3 regions of the Bacillus sp. FSL H8-0534 genome follow, and region 1 is predicted to be linked to each of the others. Evidence: a T-box and tRNA genes for the amino acid it is inferred to sense, from the RefSeq annotation. Region 1 holds a T-box; the other regions hold tRNA genes.
What was found. The T-box of region 1 lies ahead of tyrS (tyrosine--tRNA ligase). A T-box ahead of a tRNA ligase gene usually reads a tRNA of that ligase, here a tRNA-Tyr.

Region 1 (2,241 bases):
ATGATTTAATATCCCCACTAAATAATGCTTCTGTAATTTTTAGTGCTTGGGACAGTGCATGCTCACCATGAACAAATTTCGTCATTTCTTCTGCTAGCACTTTTTGCGCTTCACGCTTATGTGGCTCCGTTTGAACCTTCACTACTAATTCATCAATTCTATCCTTCGTTAAGAACGTAAAGTATTTCAAGTACTTAACTACATCACGGTCATCCGTATTCACCCAGAACTGGTAGAATTCAAATGGCGTTGTTTTTTCAGGATCTAACCAAACTGCTCCGCCTGCTGATTTACCAAATTTCGTACCGTCTGATTTTAATAATAATGGAATTGTTAATCCAAAAACTTTGGCTTCATGCCCTTCTAATTTACGAATTAAATCTAAACCACTTGTAATATTTCCCCACTGGTCACTACCACCAATTTGTAGTTGTACCCCTTCTTCTTTGTATAAGTGATGGAAATCCATTGCTTGTAATATTTGGTACGTGAATTCCGTAAATGAAATCCCTGTATCTAAACGGCTCGCTACTATATCTTTCGCTAACATACTATTTATACTAAAGTTTTTACCGTAGTCACGTAAAAACTCGATAATATTGATTTGATGCGTCCAGTCGTAGTTATTTACCATTTTCACTTCACTATTGCCGCCAAAATCAAATAGCTTTTGCATTTGTGCTGTTAATGCGTCAACATTATGCTGTACCTGTTCTAACGTCTGCAACTGACGCTCTGTTTGGCGTCCACTTGGATCCCCAATCGTCCCTGTTGCTCCCCCAATTAAAATCACTGGATGATGCCCAGCTAATTGAAACCGTTTCATCATCATAAACGGAATCAAATGTCCAATATGCATACTGTCACCTGTTGGATCTACACCACAGTACAAGGAAATCTTTTTCTCTTCTACTAATTCACGTAATCCGTCTGCATCTGTTTGTTGATTTATGGCATCGCGCCATTCTAATTCATCAATAATGTTCATGTCTTTCCATCCCCTTTAATATTTAAAATTCCAATTTAAAAAACAAAAAAGCCCCTATGTCTACATTAGACATAGGGACGATTATTAACCGTGTTACCACCCAGATTGCACAAATAGGAACAATTTCACTATCCATACCACTCTTAGCAATAATATCGATTGCCACTCCGCTTAGCATTACCTAAGATACTCCAGAGTGTAATTCACAAGTTTGTTTGTGCTAGGTTCCATCAACCCCTAGCTTTCTCGATAACAGTGACAAACTGCTACTGGGCTCTTTCAACGTATTTAATATGTTAAATTATAGCCAATTATAGTGAATTGAAAACACATTGTCAATTATGCCCAAAAAATATTCACAATTTATTTCTTGTAGCATAAAAAAATAAACATATTACGCCATTTATTCCTTAAACCTTTTACTTTAAATCTTCTCCAATAATCCTTACTTCTCTTTCTAACGTAACACCAAATTTCTCTTTAACTGTCTTTTGAACGAAATGAATTAAATCGATATAATCTTGCGCCGTTCCATTATCAACGTTTACCATGAATCCAGCATGTTTTGTTGAAACTTCCACACCGCCAATTCGCGTTCCTTGTAGTTCAGAGTCTTGAATAAGCTTACCAGCAAAGTTATTAGGCGGACGCTTGAAAACACTACCGCATGAAGGATATTCTAATGGCTGTTTCGATTCTCTTTTATACGTTAAATCATCCATTTTTTCTTTAATCTCTTCATATACACCATTCTCAAGTTCAAATGTAGCTTCAAGTATGATGTAATGATTATTGGCAAATCTACTTTTACGATATCCAAAATCAAAGTCGTCTTTTGAAAGAGTAATTAGCTCTCCCTCTTTTGTCATGACAACCGCTTTTGTTAATACATATGCTACCTCACCACCGTATGCACCTGCATTCATATATAGAGCTCCCCCAACAGATCCCGGTATACCACAAGCAAATTCAAGTCCTGTTAAAGAATGTTCTAATGCTATTCTTGATATATCAATAATCGCTGCACCACTTTGTGCTACAATTGTCTGCTCGTTCACAGTAACATCCGTAATATGAGTCAAACTTAATGTAATTCCACGAATACCACCGTCTTTTATAATGACATTCGAGCCGTTTCCTAAAAACGTAATTGGAATGTTGTGTTTATTTGCATACTGTACAACTTGTTGAATTTCAGTATAGGTAGTAGGCTGTACAAACACATCTGCTTTTCCCCCTACTTTTATATGCGT
Region 2 (2,241 bases), 1.1 Mb from region 1:
GACATGTGGAGCTGACGAATACTAATAGATCGAGGACTTAACCATATAATATGAAGCAAATGTTATCTAGTTTTGAGAGAACATAAAAAAACTTATTGACTTTTTTAATCAATTAAGTATAATAGTGTTTGTCTCAAGTGAATATAGTCTGGTAATGATGGCAGAGAGGTCACACCCGTTCCCATACCGAACACGGAAGTTAAGCTCTCTAGCGCCGATGGTAGTTGGGGCCTTGCCCCTGTGAGAGTAGGACGTTGCCAGGCTAATATCATTCCGCAGTAGCTCAGCGGTAGAGCTATCGGCTGTTAACCGATCGGTCGTAGGTTCGATTCCTACCTGCGGAGCCATGATTGGAGAGCTGTCCGAGTTGGCCGAAGGAGCACGATTGGAAATCGTGTATACGTCACAAGCGTATCAAGGGTTCGAATCCCTTGCTCTCCGCCATAATATTTTTGGCCCGTTGGTCAAGTGGTTAAGACACCGCCCTTTCACGGCGGTAACACGGGTTCGAATCCCGTACGGGTCACCACTTTTGGAGGATTAGCTCAGCTGGGAGAGCACCTGCCTTACAAGCAGGGGGTCGGCGGTTCGATCCCGTCATCCTCCACCATATATAACATATGAATAGTATTGTCGCGGGGTGGAGCAGTTCGGTAGCTCGTCGGGCTCATAACCCGAAGGTCGCAGGTTCAAATCCTGTCCCCGCAACCAAATGGTCCCGTGGTGTAGTGGTTAACATGCCTGCCTGTCACGCAGGAGATCGCCGGTTCGACCCCGGTCGGGACCGCCATTTATTTCTGGCTCGGTAGCTCAGTCGGTAGAGCAGAGGACTGAAAATCCTCGTGTCGGCGGTTCGATTCCGTCCCGAGCCACCATTTTAACTAAATATGCCGGCTTAGCTCAATTGGTAGAGCAACTGACTTGTAATCAGTAGGTTGGGGGTTCAAGTCCTCTAGCCGGCACCATGTAAGTTTCGGAGGGGTAGCGAAGTGGCTAAACGCGGCGGACTGTAAATCCGCTCCTTCGGGTTCGGCAGTTCGAATCTGCCCCCCTCCACCATTTACATTTTATATAGGGGTATAGTTTAAAGGTAGAACAGAGGTCTCCAAAACCTCCAGTGTGGGTTCAATTCCTACTACCCCTGCCAAAACACAACATGGCGGTTGTGGCGAAGTGGTTAACGCACCGGATTGTGGCTCCGGCATTCGTGGGTTCGATTCCCATCAGTCGCCCCATTTTTATTTTTTAATATTTGTAAATAAAGTAGTTAATACTTGCATATAATGAATTAAAACTTCGGTGGGCTATAGCCAAGCGGTAAGGCAACGGACTTTGACTCCGTCATGCGCTGGTTCGAATCCAGCTAGCCCAGCCATTTTTGCGGAAGTAGTTCAGTGGTAGAATACAACCTTGCCAAGGTTGGGGTCGCGGGTTCGAATCCCGTCTTCCGCTCCAAAGTAATTTAATATGGCGGCATAGCCAAGTGGTAAGGCAGAGGTCTGCAAAACCTTTACCACCGGTTCGAATCCGGTTGCCGCCTTTCTCATTATGCCGATGTGGCGGAATTGGCAGACGCGCACGACTCAAAATCGTGTTCCTTCGGGAGTGTCGGTTCGACCCCGACCATCGGTATCAAAAAGACGAGTAATCGTCTTTTTTATTTGTCTTCGGATTGATTATATCGTACATATTAAGCGCTTCTTACTGCGGTAAGGAGTGCTTTTTTTGCGTTTATAGACGTTGAATTCTTAGATGACTATATTAACTCGAAGCGTGCGAGCAAATCGTTTACGCTGAGTGTGGAGGTGTAGTTGTGGTAAGACGAAGGAACGTGTTAAATGATCGCGAATTATCTTGTTGTTCACAAAAGTAAAAAGTCGTACGTAGAAACGTTTGAGGATGCGCTAAGTATTTTTACGAAGAATTGTGAGTTACGTAATTTAAGGCCTCATACGATTGGGCTTTATCGTAAGGAAGTATCTGCCTAAACCATTTACGTGAGCAAGGTATCGACAGTATAAATTTAAAGTTGTATAACGTCACAGAGGAACATAGTAAAGAAAACGTCATTTTATATATGCGTAATAAAGTAGAAAATCCTACGGAGCCCCGCGTTTAATTATAGTAAGTGACCACCATTCTCGTTGGCTTTACTCGTTTTTTTTATACGAGGAAGTCAAAGTATAACCAAGACTCTCTGTTATAGAATACATATTTTCCAATGTATATGTTAAGGATATA
Region 3 (2,241 bases), 680 kb from region 1:
TGAGAGGAGCTGTCCTTAGTACGAGAGGACCGGGATGGACGCACCGCTGGTGTACCAGTTGTTCTGCCAAGGGCATAGCTGGGTAGCTATGTGCGGAAGGGATAAGTGCTGAAAGCATCTAAGCATGAAGCCCCCCTCAAGATGAGATTTCCCATAGCGTAAGCTAGTAAGATCCCTGAAAGATGATCAGGTTGATAGGTTCGAGGTGGAAGCATGGTGACATGTGGAGCTGACGAATACTAATAGATCGAGGACTTAACCATATAATATGAAGCAAATGTTATCTAGTTTTGAGAGAACATAAAAAAACTTGTTGACATTTTAAATGAATCAAGTATAATAATGATTGTCTCAAATGAAATAAGTCTGGTAATGATGGCAGAGAGGTCACACCCGTTCCCATACCGAACACGGAAGTTAAGCTCTCTAGCGCCGATGGTAGTTGGGACCTTGTCCCTGTGAGAGTAGGACGTTGCCAGGCAATATTATTCCGCAGTAGCTCAGTGGTAGAGCTATCGGCTGTTAACCGATCGGTCGTAGGTTCGAGTCCTACCTGCGGAGCCATTATGCTTCCATAGCTCAGCTGGTAGAGCACTTCCATGGTAAGGAAGAGGTCACCGGTTCAAGCCCGGTTGGAAGCTTGGGAACAGTTTTAATTTTTTTTGGCCCGTTGGTCAAGTGGTTAAGACACCGCCCTTTCACGGCGGTAACACGGGTTCGAATCCCGTACGGGTCACCACTTTTGGAGGATTAGCTCAGCTGGGAGAGCACCTGCCTTACAAGCAGGGGGTCGGCGGTTCGATCCCGTCATCCTCCACCATATATTTTATAATGTCGGAGGGGTAGCGAAGTGGCTAAACGCGGCGGACTGTAAATCCGCTCCTTCGGGTTCGGCAGTTCGAATCTGCCCCCCTCCACCATTTTCAAAAAAACAACCTGAAAAGGTTTATTTTTTTGAAAAGACAACCATACTAGTAAATATTAATGGGCTATAGCCAAGCGGTAAGGCAACGGACTTTGACTCCGTCATGCGCTGGTTCGAATCCAGCTAGCCCAGCCATTTACGAGCCATTAGCTCAGTTGGTAGAGCATCTGACTTTTAATCAGAGGGTCGAAGGTTCGAGTCCTTCATGGCTCACCATTTTCGCGGAAGTAGTTCAGTGGTAGAATACAACCTTGCCAAGGTTGGGGTCGCGGGTTCGAATCCCGTCTTCCGCTTTTTTACTTCGGGGCCTTAGCTCAGCTGGGAGAGCGCCTGCCTTGCACGCAGGAGGTCAGCGGTTCGATCCCGCTAGGCTCCATTATAAATTAGAAAAAACCTTACATCTTTTGATGTAAGGTTTTTTGTCTATCTTGCTTAATAAGGATGAGTTTCCATTCATTTCGTTTACAATAGAAAGATAGAGTGAAATATACCATTTGAATTGAAGTGTGTTGGAATAAGGGGAATGGAGGGATCGGTGTTGAAAATTGTTATTGCATCTGATTCATATAAAGAAAGCTTACGAGCGATAGAGGTATGTAAGGCTATTGAAAAAGGATTTACTAAAATTTTTCCTGAAGCTGAGTATGTAAAAGTCCCGATTGGAGATGGAGGAGAAGGTACAGTCCAGTCCCTTGTTGATGCTACAGGGGGAAAGATTATTCCACTTCATGTAACAGGTCCACTTGGTGAGCGTGTAGAAGCATTTTACGGCATTTCTCAAGACAAAAGAACAGCGTTTATTGAAATGGCAGCAGCATCAGGATTACAGCATGTTTCAGTTAAAAAGCGAAATCCTCTTATTACAACAACAAAAGGAACGGGAGAGCTTATATTAGATGCACTGGATAAAGGCGTACAGCACATCATTTTAGGTCTTGGCGGAAGTGCTACGAACGATGGGGGTGCCGGAATGCTCTCTGCCTTAGGTGTAAAATTTTTAGAGAAAGATGGACGAGTAATAGAACCTGTCGGTGGAAATTTACATTCTATTGATTCTTTAGATTTATTGAAGTTGGATTCTCGTTTAGCACATGTAAAACTAGAAGCGGCGTGTGATGTAGATAATCCTTTGACAGGACAAAAAGGAGCATCTTTTGTATTTGCAAAACAAAAGGGAGCAAGTGCAGAAATGATTGCACAGTTAGATGATAACTTAAAGCGTTATGCCCATGTATTAAAAAAATATTTACATATTGATGTGGAAGAGATTGCAGGTGCAGGAGCTGCGGGGGGATTAGGCGCTGCTGTTGCTGCTG

Region 2: it encodes a tRNA-Tyr, which carries the amino acid that the T-box ahead of tyrS (tyrosine--tRNA ligase) is inferred to sense. The anticodon was not compared.
Region 3: it encodes a tRNA-Tyr, which carries the amino acid that the T-box ahead of tyrS (tyrosine--tRNA ligase) is inferred to sense. The anticodon was not compared.

Annotation. Positions count from the first base shown of each region.
Region 1 covers NZ_JBBOUC010000001.1:3,640,680-3,642,920, reverse strand. Annotated here, with positions in the region: gene tyrS (tyrosine--tRNA ligase) at 1-988, opposite strand, end outside; T-box leader at 1,059-1,280, opposite strand; gene murB (UDP-N-acetylmuramate dehydrogenase) at 1,408-2,241, opposite strand, start outside.
Region 2 covers NZ_JBBOUC010000001.1:2,578,863-2,581,103, reverse strand. Annotated here, with positions in the region: rRNA gene MHH71_RS13285 (23S ribosomal RNA) at 1-45, shown strand, start outside; rRNA gene rrf (5S ribosomal RNA) at 148-263, shown strand; tRNA gene MHH71_RS13275 (tRNA-Asn) at 273-347, shown strand; tRNA gene MHH71_RS13270 (tRNA-Ser) at 353-444, shown strand; tRNA gene MHH71_RS13265 (tRNA-Glu) at 455-529, shown strand; tRNA gene MHH71_RS13260 (tRNA-Val) at 535-610, shown strand; tRNA gene MHH71_RS13255 (tRNA-Met) at 635-711, shown strand; tRNA gene MHH71_RS13250 (tRNA-Asp) at 715-790, shown strand; tRNA gene MHH71_RS13245 (tRNA-Phe) at 800-875, shown strand; tRNA gene MHH71_RS13240 (tRNA-Thr) at 890-965, shown strand; tRNA gene MHH71_RS13235 (tRNA-Tyr) at 976-1,059, shown strand; tRNA gene MHH71_RS13230 (tRNA-Trp) at 1,074-1,147, shown strand; tRNA gene MHH71_RS13225 (tRNA-His) at 1,160-1,235, shown strand; tRNA gene MHH71_RS13220 (tRNA-Gln) at 1,301-1,375, shown strand; tRNA gene MHH71_RS13215 (tRNA-Gly) at 1,381-1,455, shown strand; tRNA gene MHH71_RS13210 (tRNA-Cys) at 1,470-1,540, shown strand; tRNA gene MHH71_RS13205 (tRNA-Leu) at 1,551-1,632, shown strand.
Region 3 covers NZ_JBBOUC010000001.1:2,961,745-2,963,985, reverse strand. Annotated here, with positions in the region: rRNA gene MHH71_RS15130 (23S ribosomal RNA) at 1-263, shown strand, start outside; rRNA gene rrf (5S ribosomal RNA) at 366-481, shown strand; tRNA gene MHH71_RS15120 (tRNA-Asn) at 490-564, shown strand; tRNA gene MHH71_RS15115 (tRNA-Thr) at 569-641, shown strand; tRNA gene MHH71_RS15110 (tRNA-Glu) at 665-739, shown strand; tRNA gene MHH71_RS15105 (tRNA-Val) at 745-820, shown strand; tRNA gene MHH71_RS15100 (tRNA-Tyr) at 837-920, shown strand; tRNA gene MHH71_RS15095 (tRNA-Gln) at 986-1,060, shown strand; tRNA gene MHH71_RS15090 (tRNA-Lys) at 1,066-1,141, shown strand; tRNA gene MHH71_RS15085 (tRNA-Gly) at 1,147-1,218, shown strand; tRNA gene MHH71_RS15080 (tRNA-Ala) at 1,229-1,301, shown strand; gene MHH71_RS15075 (glycerate kinase) at 1,464-2,241, shown strand, end outside.